Regions from separate parts of the Aliiglaciecola sp. 2_MG-2023 genome, predicted to be linked through region 2. Evidence: predicted binding sites of a transcription regulator. Region 2 holds the regulator's gene; each other region holds the start of a gene.
What was found. The regulator sigma-54, encoded in region 2, starts transcription at its own class of promoters, with help from an activator protein. The targets are predictions, from matches to a motif close to GTTGGCACGNNNNTNGNNT.
Positions count from the first base shown of each region.

Region 1: a site for sigma-54 is predicted at 1,144-1,162, ahead of Q4567_RS03355 (S8 family peptidase). Genes of this name have one in related genera too.
Region 3: a site for sigma-54 is predicted at 2,946-2,964, ahead of flgB (flagellar basal body rod protein FlgB). Genes of this name have one in related genera too.

Region 1 covers NZ_JAUORY010000002.1:315,396-321,796, forward strand. The annotation lists gene Q4567_RS03345 (universal stress protein) at 1-87, shown strand, start outside; gene Q4567_RS03350 (hypothetical protein) at 240-800, opposite strand; gene Q4567_RS03355 (S8 family peptidase) at 1,244-3,382, shown strand; gene Q4567_RS03360 (hybrid sensor histidine kinase/response regulator) at 3,658-6,401, shown strand, end outside.
Region 2 covers NZ_JAUORY010000020.1:73,439-79,839, reverse strand. The annotation lists gene lptC (LPS export ABC transporter periplasmic protein LptC) at 1-512, shown strand, start outside; gene lptA (lipopolysaccharide transport periplasmic protein LptA) at 499-1,056, shown strand; gene lptB (LPS export ABC transporter ATP-binding protein) at 1,056-1,781, shown strand; gene Q4567_RS17295 (RNA polymerase factor sigma-54) at 1,843-3,321, shown strand; gene hpf (ribosome hibernation promoting factor) at 3,349-3,636, shown strand; gene ptsN (PTS IIA-like nitrogen regulatory protein PtsN) at 3,655-4,101, shown strand; gene rapZ (RNase adapter RapZ) at 4,098-4,943, shown strand; gene Q4567_RS17275 (HPr family phosphocarrier protein) at 4,940-5,215, shown strand; gene mgtE (magnesium transporter) at 5,304-6,401, shown strand, end outside.
Region 3 covers NZ_JAUORY010000001.1:300,363-306,763, forward strand. The annotation lists gene flgM (flagellar biosynthesis anti-sigma factor FlgM) at 1-50, opposite strand, end outside; gene flgA (flagellar basal body P-ring formation chaperone FlgA) at 201-932, opposite strand; gene Q4567_RS01205 (chemotaxis protein CheV) at 1,102-2,028, shown strand; gene Q4567_RS01210 (protein-glutamate O-methyltransferase CheR) at 2,058-2,894, shown strand; gene flgB (flagellar basal body rod protein FlgB) at 3,001-3,405, shown strand; gene flgC (flagellar basal body rod protein FlgC) at 3,402-3,824, shown strand; gene Q4567_RS01225 (flagellar hook assembly protein FlgD) at 3,851-4,537, shown strand; gene flgE (flagellar hook protein FlgE) at 4,578-5,960, shown strand; gene Q4567_RS01235 (flagellar basal body rod protein FlgF) at 6,142-6,401, shown strand, end outside.

The DNA.
Region 1 (6,401 bases), on a different contig from region 2:
CACTCTAAGCTTCGGCAGTTTTTTGTTGGCAGTAATACGATGAAAATGCTTGAACGAGGTGATGTACCTATGATCGTGCTGCGTTAATACCTTTATATTGATTGCAAATACAGCCCAACCTTTACGTGCTATTGCTTAAAGTATTGGGCAGTGTTGCACAAGTGGCTTGCAAATGGGCAGGCAACTTAGCTAGTAAACTTAAAACTAGTCACTATATCTGGGGTGTCTATATTCTTATTTTAATTAACCGCATCATGACTTTTATCTAAAATATTAATGGTCACAAAGCAATTTTCGTTCAAAGATTGATTATCGTATTGAGCATCCACACATTCACCGCCATCACTAGCGGTTTGTCTGCTACCAGAGTATGCAAACACGGCAGTACCATCATCTTGCAATTCAATTAAGCTTTCTAAAAAGTAATCTGAGACAACGGCGATCGCAGTTGGCCGTTGCTCAGTTTGCAAAAAAGCTTCGGTCTCGAAAACGACAAAATAAGGATGTCCTTCTTCGGCGAAACTCATTACTGAGTACTTTCCTTGTGTCGAAAATCCCCAAAACCAACTTATAGCAACATCTCCTTTAATAACCTCAATAAGCACAGGCAGATGGCCCTTTTCTCGTTTGTACAAAATCAAGTCATTCACTGGGAAATGCTCTGCTTGGGTGGAAAGGGAGCATATTTCAAGGTTTTTTTGCGGAACGATTTGGCACTCCAATGACATTAAATCTGCAGCGGCGATTCCGTTGGTGGGAATAAACAAGGATAATAAAATTAGACCGTAAAGTGTCTTCATGGATATCTTTTACTATTAGCGTTCATTTATCAATGCTCATTAATGACCTATTTAATTCCAACAAATAACACTATCTTAGATTACGATTCTCGGCATTCGTCGTACCTATTTCTTTAAATTACAGGTTAACTTAACAATATTCTAGGTTTGCTTAGGCCAAATCATATTTTCTAATCTTTATTTGCCCTTTTAACTTGATATTAAATTTTCCAACGTATGATATTGAAAAAAATGAATGTAAATATTGAGCTGTCATTTCATTTTTTGCACTCATATTTTTCTGTTTGATTGCATTCATTATTTTCATATTAGACTAAAGGCTAATAAAACCGCGGGGGTAACTATTGGCATGAGGGTTGCTATATCTGATGGATAAATAGGAAACCTGTATTTTATGTTTAACGACATTCCATGTACGGTCAAAAATACTAGAGACAAATAACATGAAACTAAACAATAGAAATAAGATTGCAGTTCTCATAAGTGGGTTGTTGAGCTTTTCTACTCTAAATGCAAGCGCGGCAAGCAGCGGCCTTTTGGGGCTTAATCTTGAAAAAGTCACAGCAATTACAGATGTCTCAGAATTGACAACATCTTTGGGATTGCCAGAGCTTCCAGTGGTTAATAGCATCTTAGCAATGGATAATGAAATTTTAATCCAAGGCGGTGATATTGCGGTACTCAACGATTTAGTTAATTTAGTTGGTGGATTGGTTACCCACGAATTGCCGTTGGTCGGAGGAATTGGTGTACGAGTTTCTGATTTGCAATTGGAGCTGCTTAAAAGTCTACCTGCTCTGATTACAATTACTGAAAATCAACCTCTTTTTACTGCTGGTGCCCTTGATAATTGCCTAGTGTATGGAAGTCATGTTGTTGACCTAGAAAAAAATAAGGTGAGCTGGAACTTATATAATGCCCGTGACATGAATACTAATGTCGACGAAATGAGTTTCACTTGGCCTACAAGTTTGGGCAACATCAAATCGGTTAAATTCAATGGTACAACTGTGTTTTGGAGCTTGTTTGGCCGCCAAAACGGAGAGTTAACCCTAGATTCTTCTTGGTTAAGTCGTTACGCAAAAATGAACGCCTTTGATGATGCAAAAGTTGAATTAACTTTCTCCCGTAATGGTACAGAAAATTATCAACAAAACGACTTTTCAATGGACGTTTCGTTTACCCAAAATTGTAGTCGTGACCTAGTGAAAGGATACGACACTCAAGCCAATGAAGGCGATAGCAACAGCTACTATGTAAACACCATTGGTGCTGATGAGTTACATGACAATGGTATTACCGGTAAAGACATTACCGTTGCGGTTATCGATAGTGGTGTATGGGCGAGTCACAAAGCGCTAAAAAATGACACCTACGATAATCCTAGAATTACAGCTGCTTTTGATGCAATTGAAAATCAGGAATTACAACCAGAAGATATGACGGATGAAAATAGTCATGGAACACATATTTCTGGGATCATCGCCAACAGCGACCATGCAGTCGTTGATGGACAGATGCGCAGTTATTATCAAGGGGTTGCTCCAGACGCAAACCTAGTGGTGATTAAAGCGTTCTATGAAGATGGCCATAGTACTTATTTAGATGCACTTAGAGCGATTCAATATATTGCTGATAATCACGAAGAACTTAATATTCGAGTTGTGAATTTATCCTTTGGTGCGCCGCCACGTTCGAATTACTGGGCGGATCCAATCAATCAAGCGATCATGAAATTATGGGAAGAAGACATTGTAGTGGTAACCTCTGCTGGTAACACTGGACCGGCGGCAATGACTATCGGTGTGCCTGCCAATGTTCCTTATGTTATTAGTGTTGGCGCAATAACTGACAACTACACGCAAGATAATCCTCATGATGATGAGTTACTTTCATTCTCATCTCAAGGTCCAACGCACGAAGCTTTTGTTAAGCCCGATTTGGTTGCGCCAGGTGGACATATATTTAGCTTAGCTAATGAAGATATGTATGTGCCTAATAAATTTCCGCAATATATGGTTGGAAATGATCGCTTTATTATGTCTGGTACGTCACAAGCGTCCGGTGTGGTAAGTGGGATAGTGGCGTTAATGCTGCAAAACGATCCGAGTTTAAGTGCTAACGATGTGAAGTGCCGCTTAATGAGCAGTACTACCATGGCGCAGTTATCAAATGGGCAACTTGCTTACAGCCCCTTCCAACAAGGTTCAGGTAGTGTAAATGCTGTTAAAGCGGTTGAATCGACTGCTATGGGATGCGCTAACAATGGCCTGGACATAGCTGCTGATCTAAGTGGTGAACAACACTATATGGGCGCTGCTCGTAAAGATGAAAATGGCAACTATTACATCGAAGGTTTTGAATTTGAGGTTTGGGAAGAAGCTTTCATTTGGGAAGAAGCCTTCATTTGGGAAGAAGCTTTCATCTGGGAAGAGGCTTTCATTTGGGAAGAAGCTTTCATCTGGGAAGAGGCTTTCATTTGGGAAGAAGCGTTCATCTGGGAAGAAGCTTTCATTTGGGAAGAGGCTTTCATTTGGGAAGAAGCATACGTGAACCAAGAAAACTTTTTGTTGCAAGAATAATCCTATTTACTCAATACCTTCAGCCCCTCAGAGTTTATCTTTGCAGGGGCTGAGTTGTTTTTTATCCATGTAATATTTTGTTTATTCATTTCATTTTTAATCAGTATGCTTAAAGTGGCTTTTTATAACCTTGCGTTAGGCTTGAATACTAGGTTAAACGCGCGCTTTTTAGGCTATTTACAGCAATTCATTGGCATACGTATTTCATTAGGTTAATCTAATTTAAAAACGATGAGCAGTGAAGAAGTATGTTGAAAAGAGGAATATTGGGTTATTTGTTTTTTCTGTTATTAAGTAGCAGTGCAGTTGCCGCAGATGCTCCTAATTTCAATTTCTCCTCAGACGATTTAACTAAGCAGCTAGCTCAAAAAAGTGTACGACAGATATACCACGATAGTACTGGCTATATGTGGATAGTTACCCAAGTAGGCGTCAGTCGTTACGATGGGTATCAATTGTTACGTTTCGTTCATGATCCTCGAAATGATACATCTCTTAGTTCGGATAACGCCTTTGCAATTATTGAAGATCACCAAAAGCGTTTGTGGATAGCCACTGACGGTGGTGGGCTTAACTTGTTCAACGCTGCCAAACAAACGTTTACAGCTTGGACAGAAGCCGATAATTCTGCTTCTGCACCCACATCAAATAGACTTCAAACGTTATTCTTAGACTCCCAAAATTTTATTTGGATTGGTTATCGAAATGGTAATTTTAGCCGTTTTAATCCTGATGACATGATTTTTGAGCATTTTAATACCCGAGAGCTTCTACCTGAGCTTGAAAAAGATGCCTCTATTACATCCATTGTTGAAGATGAAGAGTACATTTGGCTTGCCACCAATGGAAATGGTTTAATTAAATTCCACAAGCAAAAGCAAACCGTAGAGCGATTATTTTCGGGGCCAAATTCAACATTTTTTAGTAACTCGTTAAAGCAACTATTTGTTGATGCCCAACAAAGGTTGTGGATAGCCAGCCAAGACGCTGGTGTGATAGTTGCCGATCCTAAAAAATTAAAGTTCTCTAATTGGCAACATCATGAAAATCTAAAACATAGTTTACCTTCCAATCTTGCTTATGCGATTTTTCAGGACCACCGTCAACGTATCTGGATTGGCACCGATGCTGGCGTTGCGCTTTGGGATGGCAAAGATGGTTTTGACACTTTTACAACCGAAGATGGGGTGACCGATAATATCATCTTGTCAATTCAGCAAGATTCTACTGGGTTAATTTGGCTGGGTACCTTTAACGGTATTACCAAAACCATTGAAGTACCCTTTGAGCATATAGCGAAAGGATTAGCGAATAACGTTGTTTTAGGATTTGCTGAAACCCATGCAAGTGATGGTGTATCGTCAATTTGGATAGCCAGTTATAGTGGGTTGACACAGCTAGATGCGAACGGAGAAGTAATTCAAATCATCAATAAAGAAACTCAACCAGCGTTACGGGACGCAAGAGTTACAGCGGTTCTTGGTGAAAATAATATATTGTGGTTCGGGACTCGGGGGTCGGGGTTGGGGAGACTCAATGTCGATAACAATCAAATAGAGTTCTTTTCCCATGATCCCGCAAATCCTGATAGCCTAAGTTTCAATGGTGTCACCAGCGTTTTAGCCGATAATGCGGGCAATATTTGGGTAGGAACCTTTGGTGGTGGCTTAAATTATTTGCCTGCGGGAAGCGATCAATTTGTGCATTATCGGCATGATGAAAATGACCCAGAAAGCATAAATAGTGATCGGGTTTTGGCTATTTATCAATTGCTTGATGGCACTATCGCTGTTGGCACTGTGTCCGGTATCAATTTACTTGATTTGGCTGACAGTAAATTTCAACGTATTGAGCATATTCCTGAGGATATTAATAGTTTGTCCGCTGCGACGGCATGGACCTTTTATCAAGATTCAAAAGCACAATTGTGGGTTGGCACTCAGGGGGGCGGGTTAAATAAATGGCTGCCTGAAGATATGCAAGCAAACAACAATAACTTTACACACTATGACAGTTTTAGTGGTCTTCCAAGCAGTCATATTTATGCAGTTTTAGATGATAACAATGGCAACCTTTGGTTAAGTAGTACTGCAGGGTTAACTCGGTTAAATGTCGAATCAGGTAAAACAAGACATTTTGATAGTTCTCAAGGATTAAAAGAAAGCGAATTTAACTATGGTGCGGGCTTTAAAGATAGTAACGGGTTTATGTATTTTGGTGGTATCACTGGCTTTATTCGTTTTCATCCCGACCAGATAAAAGACAGTTCAGTGGTACCTCCTGTGGTGGTGGTTAGAATCAAAAAATTGAATGAACAAGTTTGGTTTGATGTGCCTTATCAGCAGTTACAGCAGCTAGAATTAGACTACAAAGATTATTTTATTTCATTTGAATTTGCAGCCCTTGACTACAATGCGCCGGGGCTCAACGAGTATCGATATAAATTAGACGGACTTGATTCCGATTGGATTGAACTAGAAAATCGACGCATTGCAACATTCACCAATTTACCGGCTGGAAACTACACACTTAAAGTGCAGGCGAGTAATAACCAAGGATTGTGGAATACAGAAGGTATTGTATTGCCGATAAATGTGCTCCCTCCACCTTGGAAAACAATGTGGGCTTACAGCTTGTATGCGCTCATTGTGATTCTAATTGTGCTAAATACTATGTGGCGCTACCGACTTAAACGTTTGGCCGAGATCCAGCAACTGATTGACCTAGAAGAGAAGGTTGAAGAACGTACCAAAGAGTTACGACATGCCAATGCGCAACTTGAAACCAGTATGCAAGAAACAGAAAAAGCCAGAAAGTTAGCAGAACAAGCCAGTAAAGAGAAAAGTGATTTCTTAGCTATCATGAGTCACGAAATTCGCACTCCAATGAATGGTGTACTGGGCATGACAGAAGTATTGTTAAGCTCTGATCTTAAACCTAAACAACAGCATTTTGCCCAATTGGTGTATCGTTCGGGGCGGTTGCTTCTCGATTTACTCAACAATATTTTAGATTTTTC
Region 2 (6,401 bases):
TGGTATATGTGCCAGGGTGGATGGGTTCAGATCCAGAACAGACAGATTCTAGTAATGAAGATTCCTGGCAGCCTAATTATCAGGCGAGAAATATGCGCAGCACTCTTTACAATGAAAACGGCGAAGTGAATCATCAGGTATTCGCGCTTAAAATGGAACATTATCAAATCCTAGGCTTCACTTTATTCAGCCAACCTAAATACACCATCTATGTTTCCGATGAGCAAACGCCTTGGCATGTAGAAGCTGAGGAAGGCACGCTGTATGAAGATAATCGAATTCAATTAGAAACTGATGTAGAGATTAGAAGCCTCGATGAATCGGGATTTGTGCAAACAATCAGAACCCAGTTTTTAGAAATTAATTTAGTCGATAAAACAATGATGTCTGACGAACCGGTTGAGATAAACGGGAAAGATTTCATTGTTAAAAGTAACGGTTTTGTAGCAAATTTAACTACACAGGAATATGAACTTAAAAATCATGTGCAAACTCAATATGCGCCGCGTTAGCGCTTTATTTATTAGCTTAATGTTCAGCGCCGCTATTATTGCCGGTGAGAACGATTTTAGCTTGCCAATCAAAGTTGACTCAAAGTCGAATTTTTTTGATGGCAAAACCAAAACGTCGATATTTAGAAAAGACGTCAAAATCACCCAAGGTAGCCTTGAAATTTTGGCTGACGAAGTCGAGGTTATTGCGGGTTTAGGGGAAGGTAAAGAAGTTTTTATTGCCCGAGGTAAACCAGCAAAATACAGCCAAACCCTCGATGATGGCAGTAATATTAGCGCCGCGGCCAATGAAATTAAATATGAAGTATCGAATCGTACTCTGACACTCAATGGTGCAGCCGAATTAAATCAGGATAGTAGCCTTGTTAAAGGTGAATCGATTCAATTTAATATGGAATTAGAGCAATTGATAGCAGAAAGTGACGGCAACGCAGAAGGCGGTGTCACTGCCATTTTCCAACCCGAAAGCATTCGCAATCGGCAAACTGACGACACTAAAAAAACTGAAGAAGAGCAAGACAAGTTGCAGGATGAAAAACCTTAATGGCAACGTTAAAAGCGACCAATTTAGCGAAGTCTTATAAATCTCGGCAAGTGGTGCGAGATGTAAGCATTGAAGTTTCTACTGGACAGATTGTTGGCCTGTTAGGTCCCAATGGTGCTGGTAAAACGACCACCTTCTATATGATTGTTGGGTTAGTGCCACTCGATAAAGGCGAGATTTATATTGATCAGACCGAGTTAACCTTACAACCCATGCACATCCGTGCACGAAAAGGAATTGGTTATCTTCCTCAAGAATCATCTATATTTCGTAAGTTAACCGTTTACCAAAATATCATGGCAATTTTGCAAACCCGAAAAGAATTAAGTTCTGATCAGCGAGAAGAGCAAGCGGATGCATTATTGGATGAATTCAATATTAACCATATTCGTAACAGCCTTGGCATGAGTTTATCAGGCGGGGAGCGCAGAAGAGTCGAGATCGCTCGTGCATTAGCGGCCGCCCCTGAGTTTATTCTATTGGATGAACCCTTTGCTGGTGTTGACCCGATTTCAGTAAACGATATAAAAAAAATAATTCAACACCTACGCGATAGAGGTATTGGTGTATTAATAACTGATCATAATGTGCGTGAAACGCTAGACGTGTGTGAAAAAGCGTATATTGTGAGTCATGGTGAATTGATAGCTTCTGGAACCGCAGAAGAAGTTTTAAATAATCAACAAGTCAGAGATGTATACCTTGGCGAGCAATTCAAGCTATAGTAGAGGTATGTTGTTTTTAACCAAAGCTTTGTGGCTAAACAAGTAAGAATAAAAAAACTAAATGAAACCCTCGTTACAATTAAAATTCAGCCAGCAACTAACAATGACGCCTCAATTGCAACAGGCTATACGTCTATTGCAATTATCAACGCTGGATTTACAACAGGAAATACAGGAAGCGTTAGAATCGAATCCACTTTTAGAAGTAGAAGACGGTTCAGATATCCCTACTGGGGATTCCGCTTTAGCAGACAGTAATGACAAGTTCTCAGAGGAGACGGTATCCGCAAGTTCTGATTCCATGGATACAAACGAGGCATTAGAAAAAGCAGATATCCCAGACGAATTACCCATAGATAGCACATGGGACGAATATATCAGTGCCTCCTCAGCCCCCGCCTCAATAAGCGGTGGTAGTGGCGGCGATGACGACCAAATTTTCCAAGGTGAAACAACCGAAAATATTCAAGATCACCTATTGTGGCAGATGCGCTTAACGCCTTTTTCTGAAGTTGATACTGCCATAGCAATCGCAATTATCGACTCTATTGATGAGTCTGGTTACCTCACTATCAGCACCGAAGATGTTCTTGCTAGTCTCGACCATGAAGAGGTTGAACTTGATGAGGTGGAATGCGTTTTAAAACGTATTCAAATGTTCGACCCTATTGGTTCAGGCTCAAGAAATCCGCAAGAATGTTTAATGGTACAAATGAATCAATTTGCACCTGACACCCCTTGGTTAAATGAAGCTAAGTTATTGATCAGCGAATATGCTGACTTATTAGGCAGTAAAGATTACCGAACTTTAATGCGTAAAACTCGTCTAAAAGAAGACGAATTACGAGAAGCTATGCGGTTATTGCAAACACTCAATCCACGCCCTGGTAGTTCATTGTTAATCGGTGAATCTGAATACGTCATTCCAGATGTTTCAGTGATGAAGAAAAATGGTCGTTGGCAAGTTGAGCTAAATCCCGATAGTTTGCCTAAGCTGAATGTAAATCAGCAATATGCGGCAATGAGCCGGAACGCTAAAAACACCAGTGATAGTCAATTTATTCGGTCGCATATGCAAGAAGCCAAGTGGTTTATAAAAAGTCTAGAGAGTCGTAATGACACTTTACTCAAAGTCGCAAACTGCATTGTTCAGCAGCAGGTTGGTTTTTTTGAGCATGGACCTGAAATGATGAAACCAATGGTGTTAAATGATGTCGCAGAAATGGTAGATATGCATGAATCAACTATTTCCCGTGTTACCACACAGAAATATATGCATACGCCTAGAGGAATTTATGAACTTAAATACTTTTTCTCCAGCCATGTAGCAACTGATTCTGGAGGAGAGTGCTCCTCAACGGCAATTCGCGCATTAATTAAAAAACTCGTCGCAGCAGAGCTTCCTACCAAGCCTCTTAGCGACAGTAAGATTGCTGATCTACTGGCAGACCAAGGTATTCAGGTCGCCCGTAGGACAATAGCAAAATACCGGGAGTCTTTATCGATCCCACCGTCTAACCAACGCAAGAGCCTGCTGTAGGCTCAACAACAGAAGGAATACGCTAATATGCAAATTAACCTTACTGGCCATCATGTAGAAATTACAGATTCTTTGCGAGATTATGTAGACAATAAATTTACAAAGCTAGAAAGGCATTTTGATCATATCAACAATGTCCATGTCATTCTTAATGTCGAGAAGCTTAATCAAAAAGCTGAAGCGACAGTTCATCTTAGCGGAGGTGAAGTATTTGCAACCTCAGAGCACAACGATATGTACGCAGCAATTGACGGATTGATAGATAAGCTTGATCGACAGGTAATCAAGCACAAGGAAAAAATTAAGCGTCATTAACATATATTAGATTAATTAATGGAAATTAAAGACATCCTTTCCCCTGACTGCACAAGTTGTGCAGTCCAGGGGACAAGTAAAAAACGAATTCTTGAAACTATCAGCCTGATAGCGGCAGAAAAAATCGATGACATTGATCAGACAACGATTTTAAATAGTCTGGTTAGCCGCGAAAAGATGGGCAGCACAGGAATCGGGAATGGTATTGCATTGCCACACGGTAGACTTTCGGGTTTAAAGGATGTGGTCGCAGTTCTAATCACCAGTGATCCTTCTATCAACTTTGACGCTGTGGATAATTGTCCTGTGGACATATTTTTCGCAATTTTAGTACCTGAAGATAAAGCCGCCGGACACCTGCAAACCTTAGCAACCATCGCGACAAAATTAAGTGATAAGGAAATTCTGAAACGTATTCGTCGTGCAGAAGATAATGCTCAGTTATACGAGGCAATCGTTGCATGAAACTGATAATTATTAGTGGCCGCTCTGGTTCAGGAAAGTCTATTGCACTGAGGTCTTTAGAAGACTTAGGTTACTATTGTGTCGACAATATCCCAGTTAACCTATTACCGACTCTAACCCATACGGTTATGGATGAATATGACCAAGTGGCCGTGAGTATCGATGTTAGAAACCTTCCCAAGGTACCTGGTGAATTAGTCGAAATTCTTGATTATTTGCCTGCCACTTGGGACATGACCATAGTCTATTTAGATGCCAGTGATGACATGCTGATAAAACGCTTCAGCGAAACTCGTCGACTGCATCCGTTATCTCGTCAAAACAAATCTCTTTCGGATGCGATTCAGGCAGAGGGTCAACTGTTAGCCCCTATTGCGGAACGCGCCGACTTATATCTAGATACAGACAAACTTTCGGTGCATCAATTAGCTGAATTGGTTCGAGAGCGAATTCTAGGCAAGAAAAGCTCTAGGCTAGTTTTGGTATTTGAATCCTTCGGTTTTAAATACGGCATTCCTAAAGACGCCGATTATGTATTCGATGCGCGATTTTTACCTAACCCACATTGGGAGCCAGACTTAAAGCACCTCAGTGGATTAGACTCTCCGGTCGAGATATTTTTAGGCTCACAGCCAATAGTGACGAAATTTATCTGGCAAATTCAAAATCTCATTTCAACTTGGCTTCCTCATCTAGAAAGAAACAATCGTAGTTACGTGACAGTAGCAATCGGTTGTACTGGAGGCCAACATCGCTCAGTTTATGTGGCTGAGTCACTCGCTAAAACATTTTCAGCGTCTCACCCAGATGTTCAAATAAGGCACCGAGAGTTAAATCGATGAATCGATTTGAAAAGCAAATAGTCATCGTTAACAAACTTGGATTACACGCAAGAGCGGCTACTGAATTAGTCAAAGTAGCCAATCAATTTGATGCCGTTGTTACCCTAGTTCAAGGGGAGAAATCGGCTTCCGCAAATAGTGTATTGGGCTTGATGATGTTAGAAAGCTCCCAAGGCAAAGAAGTTAACGTCATTAGCGAAGGAGTCGATGCTGAACACGCCCTTGCCGCGATTGAAAAACTCATAGTTGAGAAATTTCACGAAAACGAATAGTTAAGCAATGTGCAAATAATTGCTGACCTGCTGCCCTTAGTCCTCTAGACTATTAGTATTAGTAGTTTTTTCATTGAGCTGCATATTCATGGCAGAAGCATTAGAGGTTAAACACGCCCAACGACAACTGAAGGCTATCAATCAAGCCTTGGCCAGTGGTCGCTTTATGCATGTCCGCAAAACAATTCACGACATGCCAGCTTGCGACATCGCCCTTCTTCTAGAGTCTTCCCCAAGCAAATCAAGAACTGAACTGTGGGAAATGTTGGACTCCGATTTTTATGGCGATGTATTAGAAGAACTGTCCGAAGATGTACGTAATGGCATCATCGGACAAATGCTTCCAGACAAAGTTGTTGATGCCCTAGAAGACATGGAGATTGATAACTTAGCGGAAACGTTAAGCAGTTTACCGCAATCGGTCTCAAAAGACGTGCTGAAATCGATGGATGAGCAAGACCGTCAGCGCGCAGAAAAAGCCCTTTCTTATGGTGAGGATACCGCCGGGTTCATTATGAATACCGACACCATAACCCTACGCAGCGATGTAAACATTGATGTCATTCTGCGTTACTTGCGACTCAAAGGTGAAATTCCAGAAAGCACTGACACATTTTATGTTGTGAGTCGAAATGACACCTTAATTGGAACTGTACCAGTCACTAAGCTTCTAACGGCTCTGCCAGACTCCAGTATTGAAGATATTATGGATGAGGAAGCTGAAGCCATCCCCGTTGATATGCCAGAAACAGAAGTGGCAAAATTATTCGAACGCTATAACTGGCTGTCAGCACCGGTAGTCGATTCTAGCCGACAACTATTGGGTCGTATCACCATAGATGATGTAGTGGATATTATTCGCGAAGACGCCGAACACTCTATGATGAGTATGGCCGGTTTGGATGATGAAGAAGATACCTTCGCCCCGGTATTGCAAAGTACGCAGCGGCGTTCAGTATGGTTGGCCGTAAATCTAGTAACGGCACTTCTTGCCGCAGCCGTAAGTGATCTTTTTGAAGCAACACTAAGCCAAATGGCAGTGTTAGCTATTCTCAATACAATTGTCCCAAGTATGGGCGGAGTAGCAGGCAATCAAACACTAACCTTGGTTATTCGTGGTATGGCGCTAGGCCACGTAAGTGCTGATAACTCAAGATGGTTGGTGAGCAAAGAATTAGCCATTGGA
Region 3 (6,401 bases), on a different contig from region 2:
TTCTCAAGTTGTGGCTTTTGATTTCCACTATTTATATTGTTAATTGCCATAATGACCTCGAATACCTAATTTGCCTCACTTATCTTATCGGCCGGAACTTAAAGACCTTTAGCTAAATGTAGAAAAAAATTAAATATTATTTAGATAAGCTCAAATCTGCGCTAACCAGATGTAATAACCCATAGTTTACGCTAATTATATTAAATCTGCACCACTACTTGATGGGTATTCACCACCTGTGCATGCACCACTCTATTCGACTTGCTGTTTTTCACCGCAATCGTATCGCCAAGGTTACCATCCTGTTGGGCTATACCTTTGGTTTTAATGCTTACCCCGCCTGTATCAGCGGTAATCAGAATACTGTCTCCTTTACATACAAAACAAAGTTGACCGGGGACTACGGGTTGGCCAGGTCGACTTCTTTTTTTCATTCGAGCGCCTACCACTGTGCTGATATCGGCAAAGGTACTCGTTCTTATTAGGTTTTTATCAAGCATCACAACTTTAACATCATTCTCATTTAAAACAGTGCCAGGACTGACCGAGGTGGTGAGCACGACTACGGGTTGCACGCGAGTGGCTTTTACCATCATATATAAGTACCAATTCGTTTGTTCACAACTGGTTCTCACCGTTATGTTACTTTGCGCTAGCGCTTCTTTACTAGCCGATATGGTAAATGGAGTAGGGCAATCAGGAATGACTATCCTTTCGTCTAATGGCATCGCTTTTACTAGCAAGTTATCATCACTTGCTGCAGCTATATGCCTCAGCTGCGTATTAACGTAATTTTCTACTGCTTGACTAAGTTGTTGGTGAGCAGGGTTAGTGTCGCTGGACGCCGCAGCGAAACCACTGTTGAGAGTTAAACAGGCGCTGAAGAAAACACTTAATAACTTACCAGTTGTACGAATTAACGATATTTTCATGTTCAGGTGCCGCCGTTTTGTCTATGCTTATTAAATCGTTAAGCAAACAAAGATAAACGTCAAAATTCAGTCACAAATACGATTTTTGGCGCTAAAATTAGTTAAACTTGGTTTTCTAATAGGGACAACGCAACAATTGTGCCTACTTTAAATTTAATTGGGGTGGTATATGTCGGGAGTTCTTGACTCAGTTAATCAACGCACACAACTTGTTGGTCAAAACCGACTTGAATTGCTGCTATTTAGATTGAATGGCAGACAGCGATTTGGCATCAATGTATTTAAAGTGCGTGAAGTATTGCAGTGCCCCCAGTTAACCTCAATACCTAAGCAAAATAAGTTAATTCGAGGTGTTGCTCATATTCGTGGCCAAACGATCTCAGTAATTGACTTGAGTATGGCAACCGGCGGCAGAAAAATAGAAGACGTTCGCAACGCATTTATTATAATTGCTGAGTACAACCGTTCAGTGCAGGGTTTTTTAGTCGGCTCAGTTGAACGTATCATCAATACCAATTGGGATGCAATTATGCCTCCTCCTCAAGGTACCGGGAAAGCAAGTTATTTGACTGCAGTGACGGAAGTTGATGATGAGTTGATTGAAATTCTTGATGTGGAAAAGATTCTAAATGAAATCTCACCATTAAAAACTGAAGTCAGTGAAGATTTAGCAGCGGATTTAAATATGTCAGAATCTCCTGCAAATGATAAAATTATCTTTATCGCTGATGACTCATCAGTGGCAAGAAGCCAAGTTAAAAAAGCACTTGCTGCGTTGGGATTAAACATTGAAGTGGCTAAAAATGGACTTGAAGCGCTTAATCGTTTAAAAGAAATTGCCGCAGAAACTGGCGACGTCACCGATAAAGTTGGTGTGTTGGTGTCTGACATAGAAATGCCGGAAATGGATGGTTATACACTTACTGCAGAGATCAAAAACACACCGGAGCTAAGCAAACTCAAAGTAGTATTGCATACTTCTTTAAGCGGTGTATTTAATCAAGCAATGGTACAAAAAGTTGGAGCAGACGACTTTATTGCTAAATTTCACCCAGATGAGCTAGCGTCAGCTGTGCAAAAATGGTTTAACAAATAAAGCTCTACTTTACCTACGGAAATTAATGTTTGAAATTAGATCAATTAGCGCCGCACGAATTCTTAGAGTTTACGCATTTTTTAGAGCGTCAGTGCGGTATTGTACTAAATGAGAAAAAAAGCTATTTAGTTTATAGTCGCCTAGGACCCTTGGTTCGCCAAGAAAACTTGGCAAGTATTTCTGAGTTACTGAAGATCGCGTATAGCGGCCATTCCCCCAAGATGCGGGAAAAAGTCGTTGATGCTATGACTACTAATGAAACGTTGTGGTTCCGTGACAAATACCCCTTCGAAATTCTATCTAATAGATTGTTAACTGAGCTTTCTAAAGCAAAGCGTAAAGTGAGAATTTGGAGCGCAGCTTGTTCGTCCGGGCAAGAACCATTTTCCATTGCAATGTGTATTCAAGAATATAAAAGAGCTAATCCTAGAGCCTTCCCGTTAGGCGTGGAGATTGTTGCTACCGATATCTCAACTGATATGCTTCAGCGGGCTAAAACCGGCAAGTTTGATAGTATTTCGATTAGCAGAGGTTTGTCGGAGGAACGTAAAGAGCGTTTTTTTAAAGCGGTCGATAACAACCACATGCAATTGGATAAAGAAATCGTCTCTATGGTGAATTTTAAACCTCAGAACTTACTAAATAGTTATTCTGGGCTAGGCCGATTTGACGTGGTTTTTTGTCGAAATGTGCTGATTTATTTTTCTGTAAACAATAAGCGGAAAATACTGCAACAAATTGCCGCTTGCCTGCAAAACGATGGGGCTTTATTTCTTGGCGCATCTGAATCTATCGCTGAATTGAATCAATTATTCAGTTTGGTGCGCAATAATCCCGGTCTATTTTATATTAAAAAAGCTAACTAATACATACTGTTATGTAATATCCACGGTTCATCCTTATCCACCTCCCTATGTCTTGGCATAACCCTTGCTAAATTTCTCACAAGCGAGTTTTTAAGATGAGAACAACATGGCAATCAGTCTTGATAAATTAACCGGACTTCACGACCGAGCAATGCAGGTTAGAACCGAAACTATGGAAGTTATTTCTGGAAATTTGGCAAATGCTAATACACCAGGATACAAAGCCCGTGGCGTAGATTTTCAGAAAGCCATGCAATCAGCAAATCAAGAGCGTCAGCAAAATATGACACGTACCCATGAAAAGCACTTTGAAGGTTCAATGCAATCTCAAGCAAGTATTGAATTTCGAATTCCATTACAACCTGATACTGGTGATGGTAATACGGTAGAGGTGCAAGCTGAACGTAATGCCTTTTTGGAAAATGGAATGCGCTATCAGGCAAGCATCCAATTTTTGACTGGCAAGATTAAAGGTATGAAAAAAGCACTAGCTGGAGGGCAAGGCGCATGAGTTTATTTAGAGTTATGGATATTGCAAGCACTGGCATGTCTGCAGAGAGTGTTCGATTGAATACAACGGCCAGTAACATTGCCAATGCAAATAGCGTCAGTAGTAGTTATGACGCCACATACAAGGCTCGCCATCCTGTTTTTGCTGCCGAAATGCAACGTGCAACAGAGTCACAATCTCAAGGCGCAGGTGTACAAGTATTAGGTATTGTTGAAAGCCAAAAGCCACTGCAAATCGAATACAGCCCAGGTCACCCAATGGCAGACAGTAATGGCTATATCTACAAGCCAAATGTGAATGTGGTTGAGGAAATGGCTGACATGATGTCAGCGTCAAAATCTTATGAAACCAATGTTCAGTTGGCAGACACTACAAAACGTATATTCAGACGTGTGTTGCAACTTGGTCAGGGTCAATAAATCACTGATTTAGTGAGGAAAGTAACGTGGAAATATCAAAATCGACAGGATTAGATTCTAGCCTGTATGTACAAGAAGAAACCGTGCCTATTGATGATGGCAGTAATGAAAGGTTAAGTCAGGAAGACTTTTTCTCTTTGCTAACTGAGCAATTAGCTAATCAAGATCCTACCAAACCTGTAGATAACGATCAGATGGTATCACAAATGACCAGCTTCAGTATTTCTGAAGGTATTGATTCACTGAATACTAAATTTTCTGAATTTGCTTCTAGCATGACCTCAAACCAAGCATTACAGGCTTCCAGCCTTATTGGTCAAGATGTCTTATTACAAGGTAACGTTGGATATTTAAGCGATACTAGTAACGGCGTAACCGGGGTGGTTATTTCCGATCAAACCACTCAAGATTTACAAATTACCATTGAGTCTGAAGCCGGCGAATTAATTAAAACCATTGATGCTGGTACACAGTCGGCAGGTAATATTGAATTTAGTTGGGATGGTAAAGATGCTAACGGCAATCCTTTGCCAGCCGGCAATTATGCAGTTTATGCACAAGGTACACAAAACGGCGAGTCAACAACCTTACCTACAGCGGTCAATAGGCATGTGGATAGCGTTAGTTTTGCGAGTAACAATCAAGGTGTCATTTTAAATTTGGATGGCGAAACAAGTGTCAATTTGAGTGATGTCATTCAAATCGGTGGTTAATTAAAAAATGTTAGCCCTTTAGTTTAGGAGAGAATAAACGATGTCTTTTAACATAGCATTAAGCGGTGTTTCAGCTGCTCAAAAAGATCTAGATGTCACTGCAAATAACATTGCAAACGTAAATACTGTCGGTTTTAAAGAATCTCGTGCCGAATTCGGTGACGTTTATGCTTCGTCGCTATTGGCAGCCGGTAATACAAAAGTTGGCGACGGTGTCTTAACCCAAGATGTTGCTCAGCAATTTTCTCAAGGTAGTCTTCAGTTTACCAATACAGCACTGGATTTGGCGATTACTGGAAATGGTTTTTTTGCCACGACTCCTGAAATAACCTCTCGTGATTTTTCATTTACTCGAGCAGGGCAGTTTAAGCTTGATCAAGATAACTTTGTGGTTAATTCCAACGGTGATAACTTAATGGGCTTCCCGGTCAACGCTGATGGTACCTCTTCATCTGTGGCTTTGAGCACAACTATTCCGGTGAGAATTCCAGACTCTTCAGGCTCACCACAACAAACCACCGAAGTTGCACCTCGCTTTAATTTGCCAGCAGGTGATGATGCTAAAGATATAACACTTTTTGATCCTAACGATCCACTTACCTATAACGCAGCTACATCTATTACCGTTTATGATTCGTTGGGTGATAGTCATGTGATGACCTATTACTTTATGAAAGATTCTGCAGCAACCAATGAATGGGTAGTAGTTAATTATGTGGATGACACTGCTATTGATATAGCAGGTGACACTGAAAACGTTGCTGGTACAGATCCTAATAACATTGCAGGTTCAGTATCCTTAGGAGCTGATGCGGTCTCTGGGTTTAGAATGCAGTTTAGTAGCGGCGGTGATTTTATTGGTATTCAAAATGGTGATGGTACCCCTGTTGCCACCGGCGATGTGACGACTGTTCAGTTAGGTAACCCGCCGTTGATAAACGGTTCTGATGCAACTCAGACGATTACAACCAACTTCGCGCTTGAAGTTGGTAGTGCAACGGCAGATGAACCGACTCAGTTTGCCTCTTCGTTCGAAGTTACGTCATTAGAACAAGATGGTCTAGCCGTTGGAAGACTTACAGGTATTGACATAGGTCCGGATGGTTTAGTGCGCGCTACTTTTTCAAATGGTACATCTGAACCTGTAGTTCGTGTTGCCCTAGCTCGTTTTGCAAATGAACAAGGCCTAACCCAACAAAGTAGTACACAGTGGAAAGAAAGTATTTTGTCTGGCGAAGCGCTAGCAGGGGAAGCGACCACCGGTACCTTCGGTGATGTTAACTCTTCAGCGCTTGAACAAGCGAACGTGAATTTAACCACGGAGTTAATCGATATGATTATCGCCCAGCGTAACTTCCAAGCGAATTCACGGGCACTTGAGGTGAATAACCAACTTAACCAAACTATCTTAAATATTCGATAATCTGCCATCAATTTAACAATGCCGCTCTAATCAAGAGCGGTATTTTTTTGTTAAATTTCAAAGGAATACAGAAACTTCATCAAGCCTTCTGCATTTACACGCTTTTAATTCTGTTTTTATGTGCCAATGGCATCTTTATTGCAATCTTTTAGGTTACGTTAACCAGAGTCAATAAGTTGTCATGGATAAATTACTCTATATATCAGCCAGCGGAGCCAGCCAAGACCTATTGGGCACGGCTGTGCGAGCGAACAATTTAGCAAATGCACAAACCAATGGCTTCAAAGCCATGTTGGAAAACGCTAGAGCGATGCCGGCATACGGCGAAGGTTTGCCGACTCGGGTCTTTTCCATGACTGAATCCCCGTTTAATAATTACGCTGGTGGCGCAATGATCCAAACTGATCGTGAGTTGGATGTTGCTATCCAAGGGGACGGCTG